One region of the Providencia rustigianii genome, then DNA from elsewhere that is predicted to be linked to it. Evidence: predicted binding sites of a transcription regulator. Region 1 holds the regulator's gene; each other region holds the start of a gene.

Region 1 (8,197 bases):
TTTTAATATTTTTATTTTTTGTTCATTATTTTTCATTTCTATTTGAATATCTCTTAAGAATTTGTCTTGAGTAAATGATGTTATTGATAGTTTAGCTCGGTGGCTTTGTAATCGATTATTAGAGCTATTTTGTTCTTCAACACGGTAAGTGTCAAGGTAGTTGTCACCCTTTGTTAATTTAGGCAGCCTGTTTTTCCCGCTCAGGATTCAGGGTGACGGTCTCTTTTCTTTGCCAGTTCCGGGTATCTCCGGACCACCGTTCGGGATGGGTAGCTTTTGCTGTTTTGTACACTGCATCACGTTGTTTCAGCAGGGTAATATCCTCACCGGTATGCCGCTGCGACGGCGTGACATAGCCGATGCCGCTGTGCAGATGCCTGTCGTTGTACCACCGGGTAATTTTTCCCACCCATTTCCTTGCTTCCGTCAGGGTTTTAAAGCCCTGTGATGGCCACTGCGGCACGTATTTCAGGGTCCGGAACACGGATTCCGCATAGGCATTGTCATTGCTCACACGCGGTCTGCTGTGGGATGGCGTGATGTTCAGCTCATGCAGTTTCATCTGTAAGGTCTGTGATTTCATCGCCGCCCCGTTATCCGCGTGCAGTACCAATGGCTGACGCCAGCACCCCTCACGCAGGACTGTGCGCTGCATCAGCGCCGCCGCCTGTTCGCCGCTTTCGGTCTCATACACTTCGTAGCCGGTGATTTTCCGGCTGTAGATATCGAGTATCATGTAGAGATAAAACCAGCGTCCGCGCACCACCGACGGCAGCCAGGTGATATCCCATACCCAGACCTGACATGGCCCGGATGCGGTAAAGGTGGTCGGTACCGGTACTTTTTTCGGGCGCTGCTGACGCCCCCGGTGATGAAGTTCTCCGTGGCGGCGCAACACCCGGTAAAAGGTGGATTCACCCGCCAGATATATCCCTTTATCCGCCAGTTTCGGGACAATTTGGGACGGCGGCAGACTCGCGTATTCAGGTTGATGGCAGACAGTCAGTATCTGTTTTTCTTCTTCCGGACTCAGCTTGTTCACCGGCACCGGACGCACTGCGCCCGGTCTGCCGTCCGACGGGGATATCTGCCAGCGCCGCCAGGTCCGCAGACTCAGCTGAACTTCCCGGCAGGCAACAGCCAGCCGTGCGCCGGAGCTCACCGCCTCATTAATCCACCGGATAAACAGGGTGCGTTCGGATGCCGGAGTCAGTCGTCCCCGCCGGTTTCCCCGTAATAATCGCTGAGCTTTTTTCGCAGCACCAGGATTGCCGCCGCCTCCGCCAGGGCTTTTTCCTTGCGGACCAGCTCACGCTTTAACTGTTTGTTTTCCTTCTGGCTTTGCTTCAGTGCGGCTTTATCTCCGGGAGAGGATACCTGAAGAAAACCCTGTTTCCACTGCACCAGCTGCTCCGGATAGAGTCCTTTTTTGCGGCAGTATTCCGCCACTTCCGCTTCGCTGAGTGTGGCGGTTTCCACGATGGCGGCAAAGCGGGCTTCCGCCGGCCACTGTTCACTGTTTTTGTCTGCACCGGGCACGGGTTTTCCTTCTGATTTAGCCTGATTACGCCAGTTATACAGCGTAGCTTCGGATATTCCTTCCGTTTGTGCAACTGCGGAAACGGTCATGTTGTACGGCGGTAATAATTTAGCCAGTATGGCGGCTTTTCGTTCAGGTGAAATACGTTTCATGTGTCACTCCGCGCCCTCAGGTTTATTTTTCAGAGGGGGTGACAACTATCCTGACACTGAGGGAACAGATTTAAATGTATTTTTGGTTTTGGTATTTTTTAATGCCGGTTTTTCAACGCCAGTGTTCAGATTATCTCTAGGGTGATTTTTTGATTTGACGGCTCCCTCAGCAGTATAAAGCTCAATATTGCGACCATTAATTTTTTTTGTTTTTATTATATGAGTATCTGGTTTTGAATTTTTTAATGCTAGGTTCTTATTTTGAGGCTCTATCATTAAACTTGTATTACTTGCTTTGTGGATACTGGTTACGCGTAGTGGAATTTTACTTCCTTTAATTCTTTTGATTTCTTTAGCTAATTGAAAATTAATTATAATATTGTGTTTTTCAGAGTCACTAAGTTCAGGCTTTGTATAAAATACGGTAGGAGGAAACTCTGTGTTTTTAAGATTGATCAGTGTGTGGTTAAGATCTGCTTTATCTAATGTCACTCTCACTCGCTCATCTAACGTAGTGATGTATTGTGAATTCTGAGTCATTTTTCCCAGTAAATTTTTACATCTATCAATGAGTGTAGTAATTTTTTGAGGCGTATTATCTTTAGCGGTTTTTTTTACGTTTTTTTCATTCTTAACATAGGTATTTTCGAAGCAATGATCACTCTTTCCAAGCAACCGCTGTAAAGCCTCAATTTTTATATTGGTCTCTCTAATTACCGGATGTAAGTTTTGATAGGTGTTTTCTTTATTACAATCCCTCAGTTTTAGCTTGGTTGTTTTAATGGCTTCATCCCACATATTTTGGAATTTTTTATTTTCATTTAATGACTTCGTTCTATTATGAAAATCGATAACAGGAAATATTTTTGGAGATGAATTTGTTTCAATGACCTTATTCAGAAATAGATACTTTTTTTCAGATTGTAGAAATGTAGATGAGGTGCTATTTCTAACATTCGGTGAATTTATGATTGTGTCTATCATGATTGCTTCTCCTAATTATTTATCTATTTCAATGCTATAGGATTTTTAGATAGAATTGATATAAAAAACCGATTCCATTAAATAATTAGCTAATTGATAAAAAAAAACCTAACAAATACGCGTTAGGCTAAAGGGGTGGCATATCGATTGTAGGATTGAAACGTAGCGAATAAATAAAATTAATTAGATAAATTCTTAAAAAATGAAAAACTCTTATTAAAATTAATAAAATGCGTATCAATGTTTTTGTTAAACTGAGTACCAAAAATAACTTTTGCTTTAGGTGTAAATGAGTGTTGTGTGGGTTGATTACTAGGAACTAAGCTTCCAATTTTGAGTGAAGATATAAAATGAGGTACACGAGTTTCTTTAGCTTGAGTCGTTGATTCTTTTACTAAAATTGGAAATTTTTTTGAGGTCGAATTCGCTGATTGTAAGCGTTCAAAGAATGCCTGACGCTGTAAAAAAGTTTGGTTATTACCGCTCTTAGTTGTACCGGCATGGTAGATGTAGTTTGATGGTGTTAAATTATTAATCTGTTTCATAAATAAAATCCTAAATGATTGCTGGCTAATTATTTAGTATTTTATATATAAGGATTGTTAGACTAATATCAAAAAGCGCTGCTATTTTGAACAGAAAGTATATGATGGGCAATATTAGGAATGAAAAACAGCCATATATGAGATATATACAGCTGTTTATATAAAGCCCAGTAAATATTACTGGACCAAAATAAAAGTTATCGAGTACCGTAAACGACGATCGTTTTACCATGTGCAGAGATCAAATTTTGATCTTCTAACATTTTTAAAATACGACCTACAGTTTCGCGTGAACACCCAACAATTTGACCAATTTCTTGACGAGTAATTTTGATCTGCATACCGTCTGGGTGAGTCATTGCATCAGGTTGTTTTGCTAAATTTAATAAGGTTTGAGCGATACGACCAGTCACATCAAGGAATGCCAAGTTACCGACTTTTTCTGATGTAGTTTGTAAGCGGCTTGCCATCTGCGCAGAAAGGCGCATCAGAATATCTGGATTAACCTGAATTAGCTGACGGAATTTCTTATAAGAAATTTCAGCGACTTCACAAGCAACTTTAGCTCGAACCCACGCAGTACGTTCTTGCCCTTCTTCAAATAACCCAAGTTCACCAATGAAGTCTCCCTGATTCAAGTAAGAGAGAATCATTTCTTTGCCTTCTTCATCTTTGATTAAAACAGCCACTGAACCTTTAACGATATAGTAAAGGGTTTCTGCTTTTTCACCCTGATGGATTAGAGTGCTCTTGGATGGATACTTATGAATATGGCAGTGTGACAAAAACCATTCAAGAGTAGGGTCTGTTTGTGGCTTGCCGAGAACCATTAGCGTTATCCTCTGTATGTTATTGCAACCCTTCAGAAAATTAAGGTGAAAGGCTGACTTTAAAATTTCTAGCTTGGCATACTAAGTTGCGTTAGTTACCCATAATTAATGCTCGTTATAGGTCAAAAGCAAGTTAATATCAATTGTATAATATAATCAATTGAATCGTTGAGTTTTGATCTTAATCCTATCAACTAAGCATTGTTTGTATCATATCCAATACAGAAAGTCTTCCCTGTATCGCTTCAGCTTAATAATGCTGATATAACATTATTCAGATATATGGAACAATGTAGCCTTTAATAACGACATTTTTCAAGGGGAACAAAAATGGAAGCACGAGTAAAGTGGGTTGAAGGGCTCTCTTTCTTAGGTGAATCAGCATCTGGGCATCAAATCATGATGGATGGTAATGCTGGAGATAAAGCACCTAGCCCAATGGAAATGGTCTTGATGGCAGCAGGTGGATGTAGCGCGATAGACGTGGTGTCTATTTTACAAAAAGGTCGCTACGATATTACCGACTGTGAAGTTAAACTCACATCCCAACGCCGTGATGAAGCCCCTCGTTATTTCACGCATATCAATTTGCACTTTATTGTCGTCGGTCGTGAATTAACAGATAAAGTGGTTGAGCGAGCCGTACAACTTTCGGCTGAAAAATATTGCTCAGTCGCGATTATGCTAGAAAAAACAGTAAAAGTGACTCATAGTTTCGAAATTAAAAATATCTAATTACTTTTATATTATTAGATACTTATCTTCAAAGAAGATAAGTATCTATGTAAGTATTCATTTAATTTAATATAGACTTATTCACTTCGCTGCTTAATTAACTTTTCAACTAATGGCATCATAATGAGCTCCATTGCGAGTCCTAATTTTCCTCCAGGTACCACAATGGTATTCATTGCCGAGATAAATGAGCCGTTAACCATCGAAAGCAAATAAGGAAAATCAATCTGTTCTAACCCTCTAAAGCGGATCACAATGAAACTTTCATCCTGTGATGGGATAGCTTTAGCGGAGAATGGGTTCGACGTATCGACGGTTGGAACGCGTTGGAAATTAATATGTGTACGGGAAAATTGCGGAGTAATATAGTTAATATAATCACCCATAGAACGCACTACGGAATCCATCACCGCTTCTCGGGAATGTCCTCTTTCCGTCGTATCGCGGATCATTTTTTGAATCCACTCTAAATTGACAATCGGGACAACACCGACCAGTAAATCTACATGTTTGGCAACATCATGCTCAGGTGTCACGACACCGCCATGTAAACCCTCATAAAATAATACATCGGATTTTTCTGGCAGAGACTCCCAAGGCGTAAAGGTTCCCGGTTGGAGACCATAAGGTACGGCTTCATCATAGGTATGCAGATATTTTCGAGATTGCCCCTGACCTGTTTTAGCGTAATCAATCAACGTTTGTTCTAGCAGAGCAAAATCATTCGCTTCGGAACCAAAATAACTAATATGGCGACCTTGTTCACGGGCTTTACGGATTGCCATATCCATTTCTGGGCGGGTATAACGATGAAAACTATCCCCTTCAAGGGTTGCAGGGCGAATATTTAGCTGGTGGAATATTTTACGAAAAGCTTGGCTAGTAGAGGTCGTTCCTGCGCCACTCGATCCGGTGACGGCAATGATAGGGTGTTTCTTCGACATAGTGGACTCCCTGTTTTACGCTCATGACCACTATTTCAATAAACAGCGAATGAAGCGGGATTACGGGCGAAACTGGTTATTAGGCATAAAATTTACGGATTCATGTAGCTCAGACCAGACTAGCACAATTTCCCCAGAAACTAACTGCCGTTTCACATCATTCACTTTGTCTTGTAAGCTTTTTTCATGAGTACCATAGTCGGTGCCTTCACGTAATACATAGCTTTCAATCAGATTTTCGAGGGTTTCAGGTGCTAAGTCTTTCCACGGAATAATCATGATTTGTTCTCATTTAAATAAGCCGTTAGCCATAATGGGATACGCGTTTCTAACCACATTTGAGGTTTACGGAAACTGCCCCCCACAAAACCAACGTGACCTCCATGTTCAGTCATTTGGTACTCAATATTGTGAGGCAATTGGCTGAGGTCAGGAACGACTTCAGGGGCCATAAAAGGGTCATCTTTGGCATGAATAATCAGCGTAGGCTTGGTGATATGTGACAGTTTTGGTAATGCACTGCATTTTTGATAATAGTCTGCCGCATCGTCAAACCCATGAATACGAGCCGTAATGACATCATCAAATTCTCGAATTCGTTTCAGTTGCTTTAGTTGCAAGAGATTCAGAGGAAGTGATCCCGGATAGCGAACCAATTTACGGCTTGCATTACGTTTTAAGCCATTAAGGAGATAGCGTTGGTACAACTGGGAAACCCCAGTTTCCATTTTCAGGGAGCAGGCTTCTAGCATTAAAGGTGCAGAGACAACGACACCTGCGTCCAAATCTGCGTTTTCACCTTGTTCTGCCAGATAGCATGCCAGCATATTACCACCAAGAGAATAGCCTACTGCGGCGGTTGGTACATCTCCCCATGTCTGCTTCAGCCAATGTAAAAAATAGCCTGCATCACTGGTTTCACCAGAGTGATATATTCGTTTTTGGCGATTAGGCTCACCGCTGCAACCTCTAAAATGCATGATCACGCCGAGCCAACCCTGTTTTTGGGCACTCTCTAGCATCCCGTGAGCGTAGGGGCTTTTAAAATTTCCTTCCAATCCATGAAAAATGACTAAACGCGGCTTGGTGCTCGCGTGTTCAGGTTTTTCACTCCAAGCAAGATCAATAAAATCACCGTCGGGTAATTCTAATCTTTGCCATGTCGGGATTATTCTTGGGGTACGCCTAAATATCCTTGGCAGTAAGGTTTGGAGATGTGGGTTTTTAGCCCAGCTCATTGGACGGAAATTATCTGACATAGCCTTATATTTTATTTATTGGGGACTCTTGTGAGTCACATAACATACTGTTATTTTTTTGTGATGCAAGTAAACATATTTAGGTTGAGGTTTAAATTATAAATGACTCTGGGGCTAATTTTTTCACTATTTACGTTTTTATTCATTGCCGCCGTCACTCCAGGGCCTAACAATATGTTATTGACCTCATGTGCAGCTAACTATGGATTTCGTCGTAGCATAGGATTATTACTAGGAATAATGCTTGGTATGCAGTCTATTCTTTATCTGTCTGCATTCGGCATTGCGGCATTACTATTATTGTATCCAGCAATTCATATTGTACTGAAAGCTATCGGTAGCCTCTATTTATTATGGTTGGCATGGAAAACTACCATGGCAAATTATGAACCTTTAAAAACAGATAGCAAAGCACCAAAGAGTATCAATTGGTTTCAGGGGGGGTTATTACAGTTCTTGAATCCAAAAGCTTGGATGATGGGATTAGGGGCTGTAGGGAGCTTTAGCTTACCGGGAGAGCTATTTTCACAATCGATTATTGTGATGAGCATTGCTTTTGTGATTGTGAATTTTACAGCAGGTTTAATTTGGATGGGATTCGGCTCTTTGATCGGTTCATTCTTACGTAGCCGCCGTGCATGGTTTATTTTTAATCTCGTAATGGGCTTACTGACAGCCGCTTGTGTCCCCCTAATTTGGTTGGAATAAGCATTCAACGAATAAAAAAGAAAAAGGCACTGATAAAGTGCCTTTTTACTCAAAAATTAAATCTATTAATCCAAATCTACATTTTTACTACCAAACAGGTATGTAAAGATAAATCCGCAAAGATAAGCGACCAAGACTCCGCCTACATATACCGCCATTGCGGGTAATACGCCTTGGGCTGATGTCATTAATGGAATAGCAATTAATCCGGAAGGACCGAAAACGGTGTTCAAACCAACGGGTAATCCCATCCAAGCTACGGTACCGACAAAGAACCCACCGGCTGCACCACCGAGACATGCGGTTACAAATGGTTTTACTCTAGGTAATGTAACACCATAAATCAGTGGCTCACCGATACCTAAGAAGCCCGGGAACAATGCTCCGCCAATCTGACTACGAGTCACAGAGCCTTTTTTCGCTTTTACATACAGAGCCAATGCCGCACCAACTTGGCCTGCTCCCGCCATGGCAAGAATTGGGAACAATGAGTTAAAGCC
Region 2 (8,197 bases), 130 kb from region 1:
TGCGTAATAATAATGTCTGGCTCCCATTGATAAAGTTGCTCCATGGAGACATCCGTTAATCCGTGAAATCCTTTGATATCAACGACATTACGTAAACCTAGCATTTCAATAGCTTCAGTATGAATCGAGCCTTTTGTTCCCGTTTGCAACCCTTTAGCCCCCCGAGCCAGATAAAAACTCAGGGGATTTTGTTGGCGACTTTGGGCAAACAGTTGGGCATTTTTTAAATAGCGTTCTGCTAGTGCACTGAGCTTTTCTGCTTGCTGGTGGACATTGAGGATTTTGCCTAATTGGCGCAACTGCTGTGGTGCATCGGCAAGCCCCCCTTCCATTAATAAATAGGGGATCCCCGTCTGTTTAGACACTTTTTCTGCTTGAGAGCGATAAGTCTCATCGAGGTTTCCCATATCTATAATTAAATCGGGATGATAGGCCATCAACTGCTCTAGGGATAAGGTACTTCCTCGCCCAGCAAGACGACCATAAATGGGAAGCGAAAGCCATTGTTCGGAAAATAATTCGGTTTTCCCTTTATTGAGGGAAATCGATGCAAATCCCACCATTTTCTCAGGCGCAAGTGCAAATAAGAGTAAATCCGCAGGAGGTCCTGCGCTGATCACTCGCTGAAGGTTTTCAGCGGTTGGTAACTGACCGAATAGTGCTTCGGCGATTTTTTCACGGCTGAATGCAGGTAAATAGTAAAATACAGCCAGTGCCGCGCAAGATTGTAGGAAGCGTCTTCGATTCATAGTCATAGCCGATGATTGAGTATCGTTATACTTATAATTATATAACGCGGAAATTAACGAACTCGGGGAAGAGAGTCAACTACTTTGAGGAAAACTCGATATTTATGTGATTTAAAGCAATAACAAGGGATTGCTATCCACCAACAGATCGCAGAACATAACGCAAGATAACTGCGTACATATTGAAAATATGGGATATATGAAGAATAAAAGACCCTCTTTGCAAGACGTCGCCGACCTTGTCGGTATCACAAAAATGACGGTGAGCCGCTTTTTACGCAACCCGGATCAAGTTTCTGAGTCTTTGCGTGGAAAAATTGCTAATGCGGTGGAGGATTTGGGATATATCCCGAACAAAGCACCAGATATTCTCTCTAATGCAACCAGTCATGCGATTGGGGTATTACTACCTTCATTAACCAACCAAGTGTTTGCCGAAGTGATCCGCGGTATTGAAGCAGTTACTGACCGCCACGGTTATCAAACCATGCTCGCCCACTATGGTTATCGTGCTGAAAAAGAAGAAGAGCGATTAACCTCGCTACTTTCTTATAATATTGATGGCGTGATTTTGGCCGAGCGTACCCATACAGAACGCACACTGCGTATGTTGAAAACAGCGGGCATTCCCGTGGTGGAAATCATGGACAGTATTTCCCCTTGCTTTGATATGGCGGTGGGCATCAATAACTATGAAGCTTCTCGCCAAATGACCGAAGCAATGATCACCAGAGGCTGTCGTAAGGTTGTCTACTTGGGAGCTAGGCAGGATGAGCGAACCATTATCCGCTTAAAAGGCTACGAACAGGCAATGTTAGATGCCAAATTAACGCCTCGAAATTTAATGACTCAGGAAAGCTCCTCTTATTCTCTAGGTGCCCAATTACTTCAAGAGTGTCGCGAAAAATACCCTGATGCGGATGGGTTATTCTGTACAAACGATGACTTAGCAATAGGCGCTATTTTTGAGTGCCAACGTTTAGGGATCAAAGTGCCGACGGATTTAGCTATCTCAGGTTTCCATGGTCATGATGTCGGGCAGGTGATGACGCCAAAATTAGCAAGTATTTTAACTCCTAGAGATCAAATGGGGCGTAAGGCGGCTGAAGTCCTGCTGGCAAGAATGCGTGGAGAAAAATTAGCGCACAAACAGTTCGATGTTGGTTTTAAGTTACTGACAGGTGAAAGTATCTAGTTTGCTGCTATCGAGTCAGCTAAATATTATTGCGAGTATCATCACAATTCCGCTTTTTTCTTCACCGATCTAATTGCTAAAAAACCCTCAATACAGATAATGTTACCCGTAACCTGTTACCGGTAACATAAACCTAAATTTTAATAAAATATTCAGATAATTTCTTTTCAACACCCGAGGAGATTCCTATGAGTGATACCCAAAATCAAAACTATACATTTGTCCTAATGGGGGTATCGGGTAGCGGCAAATCAGCAGTCGCTAGCGGCGTTGCTCAGCAGCTACAAGCTGCTTTTCTTGATGGGGATTTTTTACACCCTAAAGCTAATATCATGAAAATGGCATCAGGACACGCGCTGAATGATGATGACCGTCGCCCTTGGTTAGAAGCACTGAACGGTGCAATTTTTGCTATGCAAAGAACGAATCAAATTTCATTAGTAGTTTGTTCTGCTTTGAAAAAAAGCTACCGCGATATTCTTAGAAACGATAATAAAAATCTCTATTTCATCTACTTGAAAGGGGATGCAATAGTGATTGAAGAGCGTTTAAGAGCGCGTCGTGGTCATTTCTTCAAACCAGAAATGTTGAAATCACAGTTTGAGGCATTACAAGAACCAAATGAACAAGAAACTGATGCGTATGCGATTGATATTCGTCCATCTTTGGATGTAGTCATCGATAATACGTGCTCAACTATTCGTCAAATCATGGCTGGGGATAAGGTATGAATGCTCCTGTAGAAACATTAAGTACCCTTACGTTAGTACTGACCGCTGTTGGCTCGGTAGTCTTACTATTATTCTTAGTAATGTATGCCCGCTTACATGCGTTCGTGGCATTAATGATTGTATCCATTGGTGCTGGATTATTTTCTGGGATGCCAATCCAAGATATCACCGCAACTATGCAAAAAGGAATGGCGGGAACACTTGGTTTCTTAGCGATAGTTGTCGCTCTAGGTGCCATGTTCGGAAAAATCTTGCATGAAACTGGTGCTCTGGATCAGGTGGCTCATAAGTTACTGACAGCTTTTGGTGAAAAGCGAGCGCATTACGCTGTGGGCGTGGCAGGTTTGATTTGTGCATTGCCTCTGTTTTTTGACGTTGCGATCGTATTGTTGATTGGGGTGGTCTTTGCGGTAGCAAACCGTACCGGTCATAATGTGGTTCGTTTAGCTATTCCTCTATTTGCAGGTGTTGCCGCTGCAGCAGCATTCTTATTACCGGGGCCTACACCGATGCTAGTTGCATCACAAATGGGCGCTGATTACGGTTGGATGATCCTGATTGGTTTATGTGCAGCTATCCCAGGTATGATTTTAGCCGGACCACTGTTTGGTAACTTTATCAGCAAATTCGTCCATATCGATATTCCGGCTGACTACGAAGCACCTCAAGCAGCTAACGGTAAAGTACCAAGCTTTGCATTCAGCTTAAGTTTAGTGCTGTTTCCGCTGCTGTTAGTGGGATTAAAAACCATTGGTACCCACTTTGTTGAAAAAGGCTCTAACGTAGAACATTGGTTAGAATTTATTGGTCATCCATTCACTGCATTATTATTAGCGTGTTTACTGGCAATTTATGGCCTCGGTTTCCGCTACGGCATGGATAAAGAGCGTGTGATGGCGGTATGTTCTGCAGCAATTCAACCCGCGGGTATTATCCTGTTGGTGACCGGTGCTGGTGGCGTATTCAAGCAAGTGTTGGTTGATTCTGGTGTTGGTCCTGCATTAGGCGACTCTCTGATTGGCGCTGGCTTGCCAATTGCCATTGCGTGCTTTGTCTTAGCGGGTGCGGTTCGTGTGATCCAAGGTTCTGCTACGGTGGCATGTTTAACGACGGTTGGCTTAGTCTTGCCTGTTATCGGTGAACTGGGCTATTCCGGAGCTCAATTGGCAGCGCTATCTATCTGTATCTCCGGTGGTTCATTAATTTTGAGCCATGTGAACGACTCCGGTTTCTGGTTATTCGGTAAATTTACAGGCGCAACAGAAGCTCAAACGCTGAAAACATGGTCTGTAATGGAAACTATTCTAGGTACCACGGGTGCCATTGTTGGGATGGTTTTCTTTAGCTTCCTGTAAGTTTTCTTCCTCAGCTCCACTCAAAAGAAAAAGCCAGCTTATTTCGATAAGCTGGCTTTTGTAGTTTTGACTGCAGCTCACACAATATGAGCTTTATTCATTACTTCAACATCTGATTAAACTGGCTGTAAAGAGCCTGAGCGCTTTTCTTATAGCCATCCGCAGAGAAATGTACATTGTCTGGGCGCGCTAAACCTTGGGCTGCCCACGAACGAATAGAGCAAGGACCGCCCATGTAGGCCTGCCAATCCCAAAATAGTGTGTGCTCTTGAGCTGCAACCGCTTTTTGAATGCGGATAACATTCATCAAATTCACAGGCATTTGTGCCGTACAGCCTGCGGCGCTACTAAACTTAATTGAGTCGCTTGGCCCCACTAACATAATCACCGCATTCGGCATTTGCTGGCGGATTTGACGAATTTTCTCTCTGAGGCTCTGCTCATAAGCCGTCAAGTTCAATGTATCGTTAAAGGCTTCATTGGTACCGAAAGCTAAAATAACCATGTCAGGAGACATTTCAGCTAATGTGGCACTCCATTGAGATTGCCATTTATCCAACATATTGATGGTGGCACCATTTAACCCTACCGCAGATAACATGACTCCCGGCTTGTTTGAACGCACTAACCATCCACCGACTTTCAGGTTACCTTGTTGGCTCATTGATACTTGAGAGGGTAATTGAGTGTTCACTGGAGCCGAAAATTGCCAATTATTACCAGTCGCAGGTAATGTCACCATGGATGACGACGACGGTGATACCTTCATCTGGCTATTTGCCGAACTCTGATAAAGCGCTTGTAGACGGTAACTGTTCTGTACTGGTTGCAATGGTTTTAACAGCACATTGCTGCTATTGGAGTGTGGCTCGGCAATCAACCCACCCAGAGGGTAGTCAAATCGCTCATCTTTGCGACTCGATGCGAGTGTCCAATCAGCTTTATCACTCACCCGATTAATCGTGGCAGTACGTTGGCCGGGTACCGAAATAGGTGGTACAAATCCTGGCCCCGCATCACCATAGCGTTGCTGAAATAATGTGCGTAACTCCCCGCTGAAAAAATCTGCCGCTGTGTGCGAATCGCCGATTTGAACGATATGCACTTGTTGGCTACCTTGGCGTAATTTAGACGCCAAAAGACCCAGATTGGGTTCCCCATTATTCACCAATTGCCCTTGCTCTGTAGATGCAGACCATTTTGGTTGTGAGGTTTTACCACGTTGATTGTCAGGCGTTTGGCAAGAGATTAAACCTAATGCCAACAACGTGACGACGCTAGTCGAGAGTAGCTTGCTCTTGGCTTGACGCAAGTTGTTCAGTTTCATGAGGCTCCTTGTCTCCCTCTTCGAAATGGATCAGTGAAAATACACGTTCGGCAATCATTTGTTGCCCTTTACCACTGAAATGGATCCCATCACCACTGCGCAATTTTATAGCATTGCTGCCATCACCAATATAGTCAGAATAGTCGTCATTTTTATACTTAAAGACATCGTTGGCAGAAATGTACATTTCGCCATACTTTTCGACTTCGGACTGATAAAGACTGCGTAGGAACTTCATGCCATCGGACAGGTTATTTTTGCGCATATTAGGCGGACCGACCCAAATAACATCGACGTTATGTTGGCGAGCGGTGGCTAATATATCATTGATGCGCGAGCGGTACACTTGCTCCCACTCTTCACTCTTGAACTTCACATACTTATAGCCTGTCTGCGGCGGCATATCCCATGGGTCATTAGGCCCTAAAAAGACCACTAACACCTTAATATTGGGATTATCATTTAACGCTTTAGCGATAGTTTCTGGCCAGTTAAAGAAACGCGGGTAGGCAAGACCCGTACTCTGCTTACTCAAGTTAATGCTGTCTATATTATACTTTTTCAATAGCATGTTTTTAACATGGGGAGCGATACCCTGCATCATGGAGTCCCCTGCAAATAGCACTTGATCTCCCGCAGTAATCTTAGCGATATGTTTTGGGGTAATCGGTCCTTCTGGACTCGCCAGATTGACCCCAGCGAAAGCGCGTGTTGAATTCTTGGCTCGTGCTTGTGGCCGTTTTAGCAATTCTGGAAACGTCACTGATAAACTTTCGGCTGGGTAGATATAGCCGTTAACAAAGTGTAGCCCAACCCGGAAATCATCAGGAAATTTTAACGCGTCATTACGGTCAGCTATTTGAGCGGCTTGTTTATCGTCTACGGCTTTTTGTCCAGAAGCGTGATAGGCAAACGTGAGCCCCGCTTCTTGCACCCCATCGTGTAACGTACTGCCGTAGCTCCAAACGGGATTGCCCATCATTTTCGACCATGGGGTATCTTGATGGTACTTTTGCTGCCAGAATCGTTCCAGTGAGCCTTGATTCAACCAAATTAATAACAAGCCCGTAATAAGGACGATAAAGAGGACTTGCCCTGTTTTTTTCAGGTTATTTTTAAACTCAGAAGTTAGCATAGATAAATCCTGGCATGCCTGAAGGTGAAAGCATAAACATAATAGTCAGAACAATGGCTAATGGGATAGGGTAATAATACCAAGCGATATCTTGATGTTTTTTGGCAACATATTGGTAGCCTTGAACAAAATAAGGATAAGCAAGGAACAATAGCCAAAATGGGATCAGTAATCCAAGGTTAGCGCTAATCGAGGCGATAAATCCGGGTTCAATAAATTGATTCAGCATCACCATCGCATCATCGAAGGACGGGCTACGGAAAAATATCCAAGCAAAACAGACAAAATGAAACGTAATAATACGTGATAACCAAGTTGATAATGTTTGATTTGGTAGCGACCAATTCCAACCTAGCTTTTGCATGCAGAAATTCTTAAGACTCAGGAATACAATCCCTAAACCGTGAATCGCTCCCCATACAACAAACGTCATTGCTGCACCGTGCCATAAACCCGAAATCACCATGGCTAAGAATGCGTTAATGTTCATTCGGGTAAATCCCTTACGGTTACCACCCAATGGAATATACACATAGTCGCGAATGAAGGTCGATAAACTAATATGCCAGCGCTTCCAAAAATCTTGTAAGTTAGTCGCTAAATAAGGGGCATTAAAGTTTAGAGGTACGTTGAAACCTAACAGTAATGCAATACCGGTGACCAGATTGGTATAACCGGAAAAGTTAAAGTAGATATTCCACGCATAGGCATAGGTAGCAATTAATATTTCGCCCGCGCTATAGCCTGTTGGGGCATCAAAAACGGGGTTAACATAATTTTCAGCCAGATAAGAACTAAACAGAAAAAGCTTCACCAGCGCTAAGCTAATCAGCAAAATGGCGCGTCGAGAATCAAGGATGTTGCGACTTTCTGTCTGAATTTGTGGTAGAAAGTTTTTTGCGCGATTAATTGGACCCGCCACAATACTTGGGAAGAAAGCCAAATACAGTACCACATCAAAAAAATCTGCTTTTTCAATTTCTTTACGGCACACAGACACCGTATAACTCACCGAATGGAATGCGTAGAAAGAAAGACCTAACGGAGCCAATAATTCAAGGATCGGTAACCCAACACTGAATCCAAATTTATCGAGAGTCTGTTGTATGGTTTCTTGAAAGAAAGAATAGTATTTAAATGCGGTAAAGCAGCCAATGATGGCAATACCTAAAAGCGTGTAAATCCAGCGATTGGATAACCAAACGGTTGCCCAATTGGTTAGCAAATAGATAAATAATGTGTAGCCAAATAGAATATAAGCAAAATCAGGGCTAAAGGAATAAACAAAAAAATAGCTAGCGGTGATTAGCAACCCATTTTGTAATTTTGCGCTGGGTTGGCAGCCCCAATAAATAAGAAAAAAAACCAAAAACGAGCCAAGAAACTCAAATGAGAAAAAATTCATAATAGACTCAGATGTTAATTGTTATGGTGCATTATAATATTTATTCTTTTCCGGCTTGCAATCGGAATTTCGTCATATTTCATGTTGTCGCGGTGTTGTCTTCGTATCGCTACCCTAGTCACATACTCATGTATGCTTCTAGGGATATCAATACTCGACGCCTAGCGACAACACGAACTATTTAGAAATTCAAATGGAGAAGCCTGCCATTCATCTAAAATCCGAATTATTTAGAGTAAAACGGATGATGAAAAGAAAAATAAACGATTCAAGATTCAAGATTCAAGATTCAAAGTCTAA
Region 3 (8,197 bases), 340 kb from region 1:
TCTCACGATGTACGTGCTCCAGATTATGATGACTGGACTACTGACAACGAAGATGGCTTCAAAGGTTTAAACGGTGACATCATTGTTTGGAACCCTATTTTACAAGATGCATTCGAAATCTCTTCAATGGGTATCCGTGTTAGCCCTGAGTGTTTAACTCGCCAGCTTGGGTTAACGGGTGATGAGAAACGTATGGAGCTTGAATGGCACAAAGCCCTTGTAAAAGGCGAAATGCCACAATCCATCGGTGGTGGTATTGGTCAGTCTCGTTTAGTGATGTTACTGCTACAACGTGAACATATTGGTCAAGTGCAGTGTGGCGTATGGTCACCTGAGATGGCTGAATCTGTTGAAGATATGCTGTAATTAGCGACTGAAGCGCCGTAATAGTCGGCTCTTTAACCCGGTATCAAAACGCCAGATATGGTCGAATATCTTCATGATCCCGGGTTTCCCATAGTTTGATACAGATACCGCATGGAAGCGGTATTTACCAACTTTCTGAAGGGACTTTATCTTTTGAACTAATTCATCTGGCAAACGCTGGGCGACAAAATCTGAAATCACTACCGCATCGGCGTCACTCCATTGTTTTGATTCTAATTTTACAGTTGTTTCCCGTAAACAAGACGCTAAATCTGTTCCCCCGCGAAAAGTTTGATGTAAAAAACGCATACATTGTTCAAGACCATCCGCAGATAATAAATCGTAGTGGACAATTTCGGTAGAAAACAGCATCACATGGCAAGAGCGGTTATCTGCAAGTGCAATTTTCATTAACGCGAGGCAAAATGCTTTTGCACAGCGTTCGTTTAGTCCACCCATCGAACCTGATGTATCAATACAGACCACGAATGGTCCTCTAGGTTGCTCTTCATGTTGATGATGAGTGACTGGACGTAAAACTTTTCTCTCTTGCCAGCTTTCACCTTGTAAGCGATAAGTGAGAAGCTGTTTTTCAAGAAGTTTTCGATAAAACTCAAATTCAATATCCTCAATACCCAACATAGCCAATTCGGCGGGCAAGAGCCTTAGAATATCATCGCTTTGATTTAAGCCATCGACTTGCTCTGGCACTGTTTCTGGGACTTTTTCCATGATGGTCATGGGCTCGAGAATTACATTGTCATCCAGAATAGATTTTGCGGATTGACTACGTCCTAGCAACTGGGCAATTTTTTCTAATTCAGGTTGCTGACGTAAAAATTCACTATAACGAGAAATCAGTGGCTCATTATAAGAGGCTGGATTATTCAATCCTTTGCTTAAGTCCCATAAACGTCCCGATGAGCGTTCATTTTCCCCTAGGATATCTTCCAAATTACCACTGAGAGCTAAGCGCCTTTGTAGTTCAGCAAGTAATTGCTCTTTTTCTTGTTCTAGTAACTCTTTATGTAAGGTGGTCACTTGTAAAATTAGGCTAACTCGCCAGCGCTGTACAATTAAAGATTGCCGTGCGCTGCGGTTTTCAATTTTGCCTTGTTGCAGCTGGTTTGCTTCTCGATAAAAAGGGGAATCTAATTGTTCCAGCTTTTCTATAATCGAAGGTAGTTGGGTAAAAAATGCGTCAGTAGATATCCCTAATGATTTTTGATACAGACCAAATTCTTCAGAGAGTTGTTGAGGAACTAATGCATCTTGCAGTTTCTGTTTAAGATCTTTTTTCCAACCCGATAAATCTTTTAACAGTGCTTTTTTTAAGCGAGGGTGTTTTTCAAAAAATACGGCCAACTGAGGAGTCGCGAGAAGAGAAATGATAATTTCTTCTATTAATTGGCTTTCATTAACAGAAAGCAACAATTCTAGGGTCGCTAAACTCATCATAATTAATTCGCCGTTTTTCCGATAATTTGATTACGTAACTGAGTTAATTTATCGGATAGTTTGATAAAGCTCTGTTCGACGTCCGCCAGCCAATGGGGTTCGATAAATAAGTTAGGCTGCTGTTTCTCAAATTGGTATTTAGATTCTTGGATAGCACTATGGATAGTGTCTAATTTATCGAGCCACTCTTTATTATTTACCGTGGGGCTCAGGGTGTTTTTATCTTGAAGATAAAGGGTTGATACTTGGTGACTGACATCTAATAATTGGATTTGGTTTAAATTATTCACCTCAGCGGCTAGTTCTTGAGCAAAACCAATCCCGTTGAGATGTGCAGACAATGTTGTACCTTTACTTAAGAAATTAACCAGTGATTTTTTATCGGTAGTAATAAAGGTCACTTTCATATTGTGCAGTTGTAATGGACGATGCAAAAATAAGGTGACGCGTCCTTCGCTGATATTTTCAGGTAGGACATAAGAAGCTTTTCGAGCAAACATTGCATTATTTTTATTTACTTTAAAGGCATCTTGGTTATTTTGATCTTGGGTGGATGACATCCATTGCTGGTAAACTTGCTCAATTTCTCTCGCAAATTTACGTTGCTGCCAACCATCTTCTTGTATCAACGATTTAATTAATTGCGGTAACAAATTCATTGATTGCATGTCATGCCATAAACAATCTTTAAGTAGCACGATGTCCAGTGGTGATACAGCACTGCGACCGTTAAAAAATGCGCTCGCTTGCAGTAGGGATACTGCTTTTTTCCAACGCCGATCAGAGACATAGAGATTTTTTTCGGTCGCATCAATCTGCTGGCGTAATTGGTAAATTAGCTCAAAACAGTGATCGGGCAGCGATATTTTTGGGATCTCTTTTTGCCACTCTTGGTATTCTTCATCGCTGATTTTTAAGTGATCGGGTACCAAATTATCTTCTTGCTGTGATTTTCCTGTGAGTAATGCGCGAAAATTTTGCTTTTCTTGAACTTTATCTAACCAAATTCGCAGCAGCATTCTATCAAATAATGCTTCAAGGCTATTATCTGCATCAGGAAGTTCATTGGATGCGGTGACCAATAGGCGCATGGGAATTGATTTTTCCTCATCTCCATTACGAAATTTGCGCTCATTAATTGCGGTCAATAGTGTATTTAAAATTGCTGGACCCGCTTTCCAGATTTCATCAAGAAAGACAACTTCAGCATCGGGCAAATAACCTTTGGTCAAACGCTCATAACGACCTTCATCTTTTAAGGCTTGAATGGATAGTGGACCAAAAATCTCTTCTGGCGTCGAAAATCTTGTCATTAGATATTCAAAGGCATTTGCTCGGCGAAAGGCAAATTTCATTCGTCTAGCAATTAAACTCTTTGCAATACCTGGAGGGCCCAAGAGAAAAACACTCTCTCCACTGAGCGTTGCGAGCAAACATAAACGAATAGCTTGCTGTCGTTCATATAAGCCACCTTCAAGGTAGTTGCTTAATTGGGCTATTCGTTCGGCTAATTGCATATGGAGTCCTTTTCTCTAAATTACGCATCAAGGGGTTAGAGGGTGATGGTTAATAACCAATCTATTGCTAGGTTATCTGTCCTTTTATTGATTGTGCAATCAGTTTTATTATTTTTCTTTGATGTTATTTGGCATAAAAGACAATAAATTTTTACTCATTGATAAGTTACTCGGAAAATCAATAAAAAAGATTCAGCTATAACTTATTCAATAAGTTACTTTTTTCTTACTTAAATAAAGCCAACGAAACGTTTCGATAATGATCACAAAACCGAGATAAGAATATTGAGTTGTGACTATTCTTTACTATTATTCTACGAGCGAAACGTTTCGCTCGTAGGGAACGAAACAAAATTAGAATTGAAAAACGGTGGTGATGAATGAAAAAAGGGATACTGCTCAACTCAAATATAGCCTCTGTGATTGCTAAATTAGGGCATACCGATCACATCACCCTTGCTGATGCCGGATTACCTATTCCTGCTAGTGCTGAGCGTATTGATCTCGCTGTGACACATGGCTTACCTGATTTTATGTCTGTTTTGCGAGTCACTACCCAAGAGATGCAGGTAGAAAAAGCTATTCTGGCTGAGGAAATTAGTAAGATTAACCCACAAATGGAAAGTGAAATTTTAGCTCACCTTCAGGAATTAGAAGTAGTACAAGGAAATCACATCGAAGTTGTCTATTGCAGCCATGAAAACTTTAAACAGATAACGCATGGCAGTAAAGCAGTGATCAGAACAGGGGAATGTTCACCATACGCTAATGTAATTCTTTGTTCTGGTGTGACCTTCTGAGGTGAGTATGCAACCTTTATTAGAACTTATCGGCATAGATAAAGCATTCCCTGGTGTAAAGGCGCTTTCTGGTGCCGCATTAAAAGTTTATCCGGGTAGAGTGATGGCGTTGGTAGGCGAAAATGGTGCAGGTAAATCCACCATGATGAAAGTGCTAACCGGTATTTACAGCAAAGATGCGGGCGCTATTCGCTATCTCGGTAAAGAGGTGGCATTCAATGGTCCTAAAAGCTCACAAGAAGCCGGTATTGGAATTATTCATCAGGAACTCAACCTGATTCCAGAATTAACCATCGCTGAAAATATTTTTCTGGGGCGCGAGTTTGTGAATAAATTCGGCAAAATTGACTGGAAAAAAATGTTCAGTGAGTCGGACAAATTGCTCAAACGCCTGAATCTCGATTATGACAGCCACCAAACTATTGCTGAATTGTCTATTGGCGAGCAGCAAATGGTGGAAATAGCAAAAGTCCTCAGCTTCCAATCTCAAGTCATCATCATGGATGAACCAACGGATGCATTAACCGATACCGAAACTGCATCTCTCTTTCGTGTCATTGAAGATTTAAAATCCGAAGGTTGTGGGATCGTTTATATCTCTCATCGTTTAAAAGAGATCTTTGAGATTTGTGATGATGTGACTGTATTTCGAGATGGGCAATTCATTGGGGAAAAACCGGTTAATGAATTGGAAGAAGAAAAACTGATTGAGATGATGGTTGGGCGTAAATTGGAAGATCAATATCCTCGCGTTCAAGTCCCTGTCGGTGATGTTCGTTTACAGATTGAAAATATTACAGGTCCCGGTGTGAGTAATGCCAGCTTTGCGCTTCGAAGTGGCGAAATATTAGGAATTTCTGGGTTAATGGGAGCTGGGCGCACTGAGCTAATGAAGATTATCTACGGCGCAGCACCAAAAAAATCGGGAAGCATTCTGTTAGAAGGCAAAACCATTACCTTAAAAACACCACAAGATGGTTTGAATAATGGCATTGTTTATATTTCTGAAGACCGTAAACGGGACGGATTAGTGCTTGGAATGTCAGTCAAAGAGAATATGTCATTAACGGCACTACGTTATTTTAGTCGTTTTGGTGGAAGCTTAAAACATACCGAAGAGCAAATGACCGTTGGAGATTTTATCCGCCTATTTAATATTAAAACTCCATCAATGGATCAAATCATTGGCCACTTATCCGGTGGTAATCAACAAAAAGTAGCGATTGCACGTGGTTTGATGACTAGACCAAAAGTATTGATCCTCGATGAACCCACTCGTGGTGTCGATGTTGGGGCAAAAAAAGAAATCTACCAATTAATCAATCAATTCAAAAAAGAAGGGCTGAGTATCATTCTAGTTTCTTCAGAAATGCCTGAAGTTATTGGAATGAGTGATCGCATTTTGGTTATGCATGAAGGCCATATTAGCGGCGAATTCTCTGCCAAAGAAGCTACGCAGGAAGCCTTAATGGCTGCCGCAGTCGGTAAAAATTACGGCTCAGTTCAGGAGTTAACAGCATGAGTTCAACAACCGCATCATCAAAACGCTGGTTCAGCAAAGCATGGTTAATGGAGCAAAAATCACTTATCGCTCTATTAGTCTTAATTGCGATTGTTTCTACCTTAAGTCCCAATTTTTTCACAGTAAATAACCTATTCAATATTCTTCAACAAACTTCGGTTAACGCCATTATGGCTGTGGGGATGACGTTGGTTATCCTGACTTCAGGAATAGATTTATCAGTGGGATCATTACTGGCATTAACGGGGGCTGTTGCTGCCTCAATGGTCAGTGCTGATGTGAATGCTTTGGTTGCAGTGGCTGGAGCGCTAGCGCTGGGAGCAGCAATCGGTGCTTGTACTGGTGTGATTGTGGCTAAAGGTAAGGTGCAAGCGTTTATCGCTACCTTAGTGATGATGCTGTTATTACGTGGTGTGACTCGTGTTTATACCGATGGAAGCCCAATCAATACCGGCTTTAGTGATAACGCTGATCTATTTGGCTGGTTTGGTATTGGTCGCCCATTTGGTATCCCAACCCCTGTTTGGTTAATGATTATTGTGTTTGCAGCAGCGTGGTATGTACTGCATCACACACGTTTAGGTCGTTATATTTATGCACTAGGTGGCAATGAATCAGCGACTCGCTTATCCGGCATCAATGTTGACCGTATTAAAATTGCGGTTTATGCCCTGTGTGGATTACTCGCGGCATTAGCCAGTGTGATTGAAGTTGCTCGCCTATCATCTGCCCAACCAATGGCAGGTAATGGTTATGAACTGGACGCGATTGCTGCCGTTGTTCTTGGTGGTACCAGCTTGGCTGGTGGTAAAGGGCGAATTGTTGGAACCTTGATTGGTGCATTGATTTTGGGTTTCTTAAATAATGGTTTGAACTTATTAGGTATCTCTTCGAACTACCAAATGATTGTGAAAGCAGTGGTTATTTTATTAGCAGTGCTTGTAGATAATAAAAAATAGTAACTCTTACCCCGACTCTATGATTACAGGAATAATGTTATGAAACTGAATAAACTAGCGACTCTGTTTACGGCATTTGCACTGAGTGCAACCGTTAGTGTTAATGCGATGGCGAAAGATAATATTGCTCTGGTTATTTCTACCCTGAACAACCCATTCTTTGTGACCATGAAGGACAGCGCTCAGAAAGAAGCGGATAAACTGGGCTATGAACTCATTGTTTTAGATTCCCAAGATAACCCGGCCAAAGAATTAGCAAACGTGCAAGATTTAACTGTGCGTGGCACTAAACTCATGTTAATCAACCCAACAGATTCTGATGCTGTGGGGAATGCCATTATTATGGCAAATAAAGCCAATATCCCAGTGATCACTTTAGACCGTGCTGCTAACAAAGGTAATGTTGTTAGCCATGTTGCTTCTGATAACCGTATGGGCGGAAAAATGGCAGCGGACTTTATTGCTAAGAAAACAGGCAATGATGCCAAAGTAATTCAACTTGAAGGGATTTCTGGAACCTCAGCGGCACGTGAACGTGGTGAAGGTTTCAATACTGGCGCAAAAGAACATAAATTCAATATATTGGCGAGCCAGCCAGCAGATTTTGATAGAACAAAAGGCTTAAATGTCATGCAGAACCTATTAACTGCACATCCCGCAGTTCAAGCGGTGTTTGCTCAAAATGACGAAATGGCATTAGGTGCGTTAAGAGCGCTGCAAACCTCAGGGCGTGATGATGTACTGGTTGTCGGTTTTGATGGTACTACAGATGGTATCAAAGCGGTTCAAGGTGGCAAACTAGGCGCCACAATTGCTCAACGTCCAGACCAAATTGGTATCGTTGGTGTACAGATCGCCGATAAAGTATTAAAAGGCGAAAAAGTGGAAGCAACGGTTCCTGTTGAATTAGAACTCGTAGTAAAACAATAATTCGTGATAAAAAAATAATCCGTAATAAAACAAGAAGATTGATAAACCGCCGTGAATGATAGCGGCGGTTTTCTCTATTGGGATATAAAAGGAAATAAATGAGATGGCAGCAGCTAAACTGGTTGTTCTAGGTAGTATCAACGTTGACCACATCTTGAATGTGCAGCAGTTTCCTCAACCGGGTGAAACAGTTAGGGGCGACCATTATCAAGTTGCTTTTGGCGGTAAAGGTGCAAACCAAGCCGTTGCGGCTGGACGTAGTGGCGCTGACATAACATTTATTGCCTGTGTAGGTGATGACGACATTGGTTCAAGCATCAAAAAACAATTGCAAAAAGATGCGATCAATATTGAATGTATCGATGTTGTCGAAAATGAAACTACCGGTGTAGCGCTGATTTATGTTAATCAGCAAGGCGAAAACATTATTGGCATCAATGCTGGTGCAAATGGTCAGCTCACAACGGAAAGATTATTTGCATATCAACAACAGATTACCGATGCGGATGCACTATTGATGCAGCTAGAATCACCGATTGAAACGGTACAGATGGCAGCAGAAATTGCACGCAAAAACCAGACTCAAGTGATCCTTAATCCTGCACCCGCTCAAGCATTGCCTGATTCATTACTCGCGTTGGTCGA
Region 4 (8,197 bases), 910 kb from region 1:
CTGGATTTTTTTCGGATCTTTAGTTTGAGTTAAGGCTAACTGAAGTAAAACTCGTGCTTTTTGTGGACTTAATCTTTCTGATGCGACAAAACCATATAAATTATCATCAACTTCTGCATTACGCGTTGTATAGCCAGTTGGTACTCGGCTTGAGCGCACCACAACAATATCGTCTTTAGCAGCATTGGCTAAAGAATCGAAAATAGTTTTATACATATTTCCGTTACCTACACCAGCACTCACGATCCCCTGCACACCTTCTTCACGTAATGCTTTAACTGGAGCAGCTGAAGCATTGGCATAATTATAAACAATACCGACCGCAGGCAATTTCTCTAACTTACTCACATCAAAAGCGGCTTTATCACTACGAGGTTGAGCCGCTTGATAGTAGGTCACTTTTCCATCATGAATAAACCCTTCCGCACCACCATTGACGGCATCGAACGCTTGAACTTCCGTGGTGCTCATTTTCATGACATTGCGACCTTGGATCACTTTGTCATTCATTGCCATCAATACGCCACGATCTCCAGCTGACTTGTCTGATGCTAAAATAACCGCGTTATACAGGTTAAGAGGGCCATCAGCCCCTAATGCAGTAGAAGGTCGCATTGCCCCCACCATCACAATCGGTTTTTTACAGGATGTAGTTAAGTCAAGGAAAAATGCAGTTTCTTCCATGGTATCAGTACCATGAGTGATCACAAATCCATCAGTTTTATTACAATCTTGGTTAATTTTTTTAGCTAAGGTCAACCAAACTTGGTCATTCATGTCTTGAGAGCCAATATTAACTAACTGCTCACCACTCAGATTTGCAATTTTTTTGGTCTCAGGAACTGCGTTTAACAACGAATCAATCCCAACTTTACCCGCTTGGTAGCTTGACCCCGTCGCCGATTCGCCACCACCAGCAATTGTTCCTCCCGTTGCCAATACAGTGATATTAGGCTGTGCAAATGCAGATACGGCAAACAGTGAAACCAGTGTCGCTAGTAGAGCTTTATTTCTGTTTTTCATCCTATTTTCCTTTAACTCAATAAATAGCCATTTTCTAATTTAAATAAACTCACGTTATTATGTGGATTTAATCTCAAAGTGTTGTGACCTACTTTGTCATTTTAATAAATTTTAATTTTCCACTATGACATTGTCTTGAATAAAAAGCGTGAGCAGTAAAGGAAAAGCCCGTATCATAGTCAATATCTGAAACATGCCATTTACAAGTGACTGACAATGAGCCAAACATTTATTCCCGGCAAAGATGCCGCTCTCGAAGACTCCATTAATGCATTCCAAACTAAGCTACAAAAGTTAGGTTTTGATATAGAAGAAGCCTCTTGGCTAAATCCTGTGCCAAATGTTTGGTCGGTTCATATTCGAGATAAAGAGTGCGCGTTATGTTTCACCAACGGTAAAGGTGCTAGCAAAAAAGCGGCATTAGCCTCAGCATTAGGTGAATATTTTGAGCGTTTATCCACAAACTATTTCTTTGCAGATTTTTATTTAGGTAAATCCATTGCTGAAGGTGATTTTGTTCATTACCCTGATGAGAAATGGTTCCCACTGCCTGAAGATGACAGCCTACCACAAGGCCTGTTAGATGAACGTCTAGTCAAATTTTACGATCCCGATAACGAGCTCGCTGCAAGTCAATTAATCGACTTACAATCGGGTAATGAAGAGCGCGGCATCTGCGCTTTACCATTTACTCGTCAATCTGATAATAGCACTGTGTATATACCAATGAATATTGTCGGTAATCTGTATGTTTCTAATGGTATGTCTGCTGGAAACACAGCGAATGAAGCTCGTGTTCAAGGGCTATCTGAAGTCTTTGAACGTTTCGTAAAAAACAAAATAATTGCTGAAAGTATTAGCCTACCAACTATTCCTGATGACGTAATGTCTCGTTATCCTGGCGTTGTTGAAGCTATCAATACACTGGAAAAAGAAGGCTTCCCAATTTTTTGTTACGATGCCTCTCTGGGTGGGCAATTTCCAGTAATTTGTGTGGTTCTATTTAACCCACAAAACGGAACCTGCTTCGCTTCCTTTGGCGCTCACCCTGACTTTGGTGTGGCATTAGAACGAACAGTCACTGAATTACTGCAAGGTCGTGGCCTGAAAGATTTAGATGTCTTCAACGCACCGACTTTCGATGATGAAGAAGTAGCAGAACATACTAACTTAGAAACTCACTTCATTGATTCAAGCGGTTTAGTTAGCTGGGATCTATTCAAAGATGACGCTGATTATCCATTCGTGGACTGGAGTTTTAAAGGCTCTACAACTGAAGAGTTTGCAACTCTGATTAGTATTTTCAATAAGCTAGATGCTGAAGTATATATTGCTGACTACAATCATCTGGGTGTCTATGCTTGTCGTATTTTAGTGCCGGGAATGTCTGATATTTATCCTGTTGAAGACCTGCACATTGCCAACAATGCCATGGGGGCTTATTTACGCGACACCATCATGAGCTTACCTGATAGCACATGGGAAAAAGCCGATTATCTGGCCCTGATTGAGCAATTAGATGATGATGGATTAGATGACTTCACCCGTGTACGCGAATTGCTAGGTTTGGCTGTAGGTAAAGATAATGGCTGGAGCAATCTACGCATTGGTGAATTAAAATCGATGTTAGCACTAGCTGGTGGTGATCTTGAGCAAGCTCTTGCGTGGGTAGAGTGGACTCAAGATTTTAATGGTTCGGCATTTACACCTGAACGAGCCAACTATTACCGTTGCCTACAAACACTACTGCTACTTTCCCTAGAAGAAGATAGAGATCCTGCGCAATATTACAATGCATTTGTTCGCATGTATGGCCAAGAAGCGGTCGATGCGGCATCAGCAGCGATTGCAGGTGAATCTTGTTTTTACGGCCTATGGTCAATTGATGAAAATTTAAAAGCTTTACCGGCTCATCAAGGGCTATTAGCTGCTTATGAAAAGCTGCAAAAAGCAAAACGAGCTAACGCATAAATATCTAAATACGATATTGGCCTTCGGGCCTTTATCTTTACTTAAGTAATATTTGATTTCAATCACATAATAATTGTCGAAATTAATTAACATTCCTCTGTATAAATTTACTTATTAGACGTGTTTAGCTGCTCTCTATAAAAAAAATTTATAAAATTTAAAAAATATTTTTATGATTAAAATCAATCAGTTATACCGATTTTTGACGTTTTTTGAGCTATTCAAACCCCATTCTCTTAACACTTCATGATCCACATCAAATTTATCAGAACGCCCGTTTGTTACTATAATTGCGTGCTATAATTAATCAACTTTGTAAGAGAGTGTTAGTATGAAAGCTGACAACCCTTTTAATTTATTATCTCCTGCTGTCATGGCGCAAGTTGCTGATGATGTAGGTGTTTATAAAACGAACAAACACCCAGCTATTACCTACTTGTCAGCATTCACTGCTGGTATCTTTATCTCTATCGCTTTCGTTTTCTATATCACTGCAACAACAGGTGCAGCAAGTGCTCCTTACGGTTTCACTAAACTGATTGGCGGTATCTGCTTCTCCCTTGGATTAATGTTAGTTGTTGTATGCGGTGCTGACTTATTTACATCCACTGTTCTTACCATCGTATCTAAAGCAACGGGCAAAATCACTTGGGGAAAAATGTTCCTAAACTGGTTTAACGTCTATATAGGTAACTTAATCGGTGCGTTATTTTTTGTTTTCATTATTTGGTTTGCTGGACAATACGCTGCTGCAAACGGTCAGTGGGGTCTAAATGTTCTACAAACAGCTAACTATAAATTGCACCATACCTTTGTTGAGGCTGTGTTTTTAGGTATCTTAGCTAACCTGATGGTATGCCTAGCCGTTTGGATGAGTTATGCAGGTCGTAGCTTAACTGACAAACTGGTAGTATTGATTCTGCCAATCGCAATGTTTGTCGCTAGCGGCTTTGAACATAGCATTGCAAATATGTTTATGATCCCTCTAGCTATCATGATTAAAGAATTCGCCCCTGTTGAATTTTGGTCAAATATCAACATGGCACCAGAACAATTTTCTAACTTAACCGTTGGGAATTTTATTACCGAAAATTTAATACCAGTAACTATCGGAAATATTATTGGCGGCGCAGTGTTAGTCGGCCTGATTTACTGGTTAATGCATCTACGTAGTAGTGATCAGCATTAATCTCTCTTGATTAATGGCTATCGCGATTACAAGTACACAAAGATTTATTAAGATCCCTCAAAGATCCATTGTTAAAAGGTAAAAGTATCATGTCCGAATTAAATGAAAAATTCGCTTTAGCATGGCAAGGTTTTAACCACGGTGACTGGCAGAATAACGTCAACGTCCGTGACTTTATCCAAAAAAACTACACTCCATATGAAGGTGATGAATCTTTCTTAGCAGGCTCTACTCCAGCGACTGATAAGCTGTGGGAAAAAGTCATGGAAGGGATCAAAATCGAAAACCGCACTCATGCGCCTGTTGATTTTGACACAGATGTGGCTTCTACCATCACTTCCCATGATGCTGGTTACATTAGCAAAGAATTAGAAACGGTTGTTGGTTTACAAACTGATGCGCCTCTGAAACGTGGTCTTATCCCGTTCGGTGGTATCAAAATGGTTGAAAGTTCATGTAAAGCTTACGATCGTGCTTTAGATCCAAGTCTGAAAAAAATCTTCACTGACTACCGTAAAACTCATAACCAAGGTGTTTTCGATGTTTATACTCCAGACATCTTAAAATGCCGTAAATCAGGTATCTTAACGGGTTTACCTGATGCCTATGGTCGTGGTCGTATCATCGGTGACTACCGTCGTGTTGCACTGTACGGTATTGATTTCCTGATGAAAGACAAATTCAACCAATTCACTTCTCTGCAAGAAAGATTAGAGAAAGGTGAAGACCTGCAAATGACCATCCAACTGCGCGAAGAGATTGCTGAACAGCACCGCGCTCTGGGTCAAATTAAAGAGATGGCTGCTAAATACGGCTACGATATCTCTGGTCCTGCAACCAACGCTCAAGAAGCCGTTCAGTGGACTTACTTCGGTTATTTAGCCGCTGTTAAATCTCAAAACGGTGCTGCAATGTCATTTGGTCGTGTATCTACGTTCTTAGACGTATACATCCAACGTGATATGGAAGAAGGCAAACTGACTGAAGAACAAGCGCAAGAGCTGATTGACCACTTAGTCATGAAACTGCGTATGGTACGTTTCTTACGTACTCCAGAATACGATGAGCTGTTCTCTGGTGACCCAATTTGGGCAACTGAATCACTGGCAGGTATGGGTCTTGATGGCCGTACTCTGGTAACTAAAAATACGTTCCGTTTCCTGAACACACTGTATACCATGGGCCCATCTCCAGAGCCTAACATGACTATCCTGTGGTCAGAAAAACTGCCTATGAACTTTAAAAAGTTCGCAGCAAAAGTTTCTATCGATACGTCTTCTGTGCAGTATGAAAATGATGACTTAATGCGCCCAGACTTCAACAACGATGACTATGCTATCGCTTGTTGTGTAAGCCCAATGATTGTTGGTAAACAAATGCAGTTCTTCGGTGCTCGCGCTAACTTAGCGAAAACCATGCTGTATACCATCAATGGTGGTATTGATGAAAAACTGAAAATGCAAGTTGGTCCTAAACATGCACCAATCCTGGACGAAGTTCTCGATTTCGATACAGTGATGAATCGTATGGACCAATTCATGGACTGGTTAGCGACTCAGTATGTCACTGCACTGAACTGCATCCACTTCATGCATGACAAATACAGCTATGAAGCTGCATTGATGGCTCTGCATGACCGTGATGTTTATCGTACAATGGCATGTGGTATCGCGGGTCTATCTGTTGCTGCTGACTCACTGTCTGCAATCAAATACGCGAAAGTTAAACCTATTCGTGACGAAGATGGTATCGCTATCGACTTCGAAATCGAAGGTGAATACCCACAATTCGGTAACAACGACCCACGCGTTGATGATATCGCTTGTGACTTAGTAGAACGTTTCATGAAGAAAATTCAGAAACTGCCTACTTACCGTAACGCGGTTCCGACTCAGTCAGTTCTGACCATCACTTCTAACGTTGTGTATGGTAAGAAAACAGGTAACACTCCAGATGGTCGTCGTGCAGGCGCACCATTCGGACCAGGTGCAAACCCAATGCACGGTCGTGACCAGAAAGGTGCTGTTGCATCACTGACTTCAGTCGCTAAACTGCCATTTGCTTACGCGAAAGATGGTATTTCTTATACCTTCTCTATCGTACCAAATGCATTAGGTAAAGATGATGAAGTTCGTAAAACTAACTTAGCAGGTCTGATGGATGGTTACTTCCATCACGAGTCTTCTATCGAAGGCGGTCAGCACCTGAACGTGAACGTTATGAACCGTGAAATGCTGCTAGATGCAATGGAAAACCCAGAGAAATATCCACAGCTGACCATCCGTGTATCTGGTTATGCAGTGCGCTTTAACTCTCTGACTAAAGAACAGCAACAAGACGTTATTACTCGTACTTTCACTAGTACTCTGTAATAATTAGCTAAGACTATAAAGTAAAATAAATTAGAGGCCCCTCCACTTGGGGCCTTTCTAGCTTAGTTAATAAGAAACTATAGCCCAGCAATTAATGGGTTATATCCTAAATAACGTAAGTCGTAGATAATCGGCAAGTGAAGATATCGGGGGTTAATATACTGAAGTATATACCCAAGTAACTCAATGTCTCCTACAGCTGAAAGTATGATGGATATTTTGGAGTACCTGCTATGTCAACCGAACAAATCATACCAATGACTGAAATTTCAACAACTTCGCCACCGGCAACATTTGGGCGAATTCACTCTTTTGAATCCTGTGGTACCGTCGATGGCCCGGGAATTCGCTTTATTGTCTTTTTTCAAGGCTGCTTAATGCGTTGCTTGTATTGCCATAATCGCGATACTTGGGATACTCATACCGGTAAGATGGTCACCGTTGATGAATTAATGAAGGAAGCGGTCACTTATCGCCATTTTATGAATGCAACTGGTGGCGGTGTTACTGCATCTGGTGGTGAAGCCATTTTACAGGCTGAATTTGTGCGTGATTGGTTCCGTGCTTGCCAGAAAGAGAATATCCATACCTGTTTAGATACTAACGGATTTGTACGTCGTTATGATCCCGTGATTGATGAACTGATGGAAGTCACCGATTTAGTCATGTTAGATCTGAAACAGCTGGATGACGAAATTCACCAAAAACTGGTTGGTGTTTCTAATCATCGTACCTTAGAATTTGCACGTTACCTTGCCAAACGTAACCAAAAAACATGGATCCGTTATGTGGTTGTTCCGGGCTGGAGCGATGATGACCACTCTGTTCATATGCTAGGTGAATTCGTTAAAGATATGAATAATATCGAAAAAATTGAGCTTCTACCTTACCATGAGCTGGGTAAGCATAAATGGGAAACCATGGGTGAAGAATATAAACTTGATGGTGTAAAACCACCGTCAAAAGACGTCATGGAACGTGTGAAAAATATTCTAGAAAGCTACGGTAAAAAAGTTATTTATTGATGATAAAAAGGCTCTATTTCAAATAGGGCCTTTTATTACCCGCAATATATTGCCCCTATTCTAAAAAATAGAAATTTATTCAATGCTAATCCTATTTAGCTCTATAAATTCCCTCACAGTTTTGATTATCTTAAAATTGAATCAAATAACTTAATAATACTTAACCAGAATAGTCTGCTTTAATATAAATATGTTTCTATGCATAATGCAGGGTATAAGGTTGGTTACTACAAACATAACTCCAATACTTATCTATAATAAAATATTGCTAACTCATCACTACAAATAGGTTTATTTCTACCATGAATAATGAAAACTTTAGCGCGGAAAATAACACTACCCCGCCAATGAATGCACAAACTCCTTCTGATACCCTCGTATTTAACCCAGAACCTCGTTCAGCAGATGCAGGTGATGGTGTTAATTGGATCAGTCAAGCATGGTCTCTGATTAAAGAAAAATTAGGTATGTGGATCCTGATTAATATTGTGCTATTTGCCATTATTATTGTTATTTCAATGATCCCATTCGTGAATTTACTGCTCACGTTTATTACTCCAATCTTCGTTGGCGGAATTATTGCTATCTGTGAAAACCAACGTAAAACCGGACAAGCT

What was found. Region 1 encodes CRP, which controls carbon source genes, mostly activating them, when cyclic AMP is high. Its sites were predicted from a motif close to ATGTGANNNNNNTCACAT; they were not measured.
Region 2: the regulator CRP is predicted to act here: its motif matches at 1,974-1,991, upstream of gntK (gluconokinase).
Region 3: the regulator CRP is predicted to act here: its motif matches at 3,593-3,610, upstream of rbsD (D-ribose pyranase).
Region 4: the regulator CRP is predicted to act here: its motif matches at 3,045-3,062, upstream of focA (formate transporter FocA).

The regions. Positions count from the first base shown of each region.
Region 1 is NZ_LR134396.1:391,603-399,799, forward strand. It holds one part of gene EL244_RS01790 (IS3 family transposase) at 179-1,257, opposite strand; one part of gene EL244_RS01790 (IS3 family transposase) at 1,257-1,692, opposite strand; gene EL244_RS01795 (hypothetical protein) at 1,738-2,676, opposite strand; gene EL244_RS01800 (hypothetical protein) at 2,856-3,221, opposite strand; gene crp (cAMP-activated global transcriptional regulator CRP) at 3,419-4,051, opposite strand; gene EL244_RS01810 (OsmC family protein) at 4,382-4,786, shown strand; gene EL244_RS01815 (phosphoribulokinase) at 4,864-5,730, opposite strand; gene EL244_RS01820 (YheU family protein) at 5,791-6,009, opposite strand; gene EL244_RS01825 (hydrolase) at 6,006-6,989, opposite strand; gene EL244_RS01830 (LysE family translocator) at 7,092-7,697, shown strand; gene murP (PTS N-acetylmuramic acid transporter subunit IIBC) at 7,763-8,197, opposite strand, start outside.
Region 2 is NZ_LR134396.1:523,196-531,392, forward strand. It holds gene EL244_RS02370 (ABC transporter substrate-binding protein) at 1-755, opposite strand, end outside; gene gntR (gluconate operon transcriptional repressor GntR) at 949-1,944, shown strand; gene gntK (gluconokinase) at 2,133-2,675, shown strand; gene gntU (gluconate transporter) at 2,672-4,030, shown strand; gene EL244_RS02390 (SGNH/GDSL hydrolase family protein) at 4,131-5,357, opposite strand; gene EL244_RS02395 (SGNH/GDSL hydrolase family protein) at 5,308-6,492, opposite strand; gene EL244_RS02400 (MBOAT family O-acyltransferase) at 6,479-7,897, opposite strand.
Region 3 is NZ_LR134396.1:51,247-59,443, forward strand. It holds gene asnA (aspartate--ammonia ligase) at 1-366, shown strand, start outside; gene viaA (ATPase RavA stimulator ViaA) at 367-1,824, opposite strand; gene ravA (ATPase RavA) at 1,827-3,341, opposite strand; gene rbsD (D-ribose pyranase) at 3,722-4,141, shown strand; gene rbsA (ribose ABC transporter ATP-binding protein RbsA) at 4,149-5,663, shown strand; gene rbsC (ribose ABC transporter permease) at 5,660-6,622, shown strand; gene rbsB (ribose ABC transporter substrate-binding protein RbsB) at 6,662-7,552, shown strand; gene rbsK (ribokinase) at 7,656-8,197, shown strand, end outside.
Region 4 is NZ_LR134396.1:1,305,271-1,313,467, reverse strand. It holds gene ansB (L-asparaginase 2) at 1-1,023, opposite strand, end outside; gene ycaO (30S ribosomal protein S12 methylthiotransferase accessory factor YcaO) at 1,240-2,994, shown strand; gene focA (formate transporter FocA) at 3,326-4,183, shown strand; gene pflB (formate C-acetyltransferase) at 4,273-6,555, shown strand; gene pflA (pyruvate formate lyase 1-activating protein) at 6,813-7,580, shown strand; gene EL244_RS05890 (BPSS1780 family membrane protein) at 7,883-8,197, shown strand, end outside.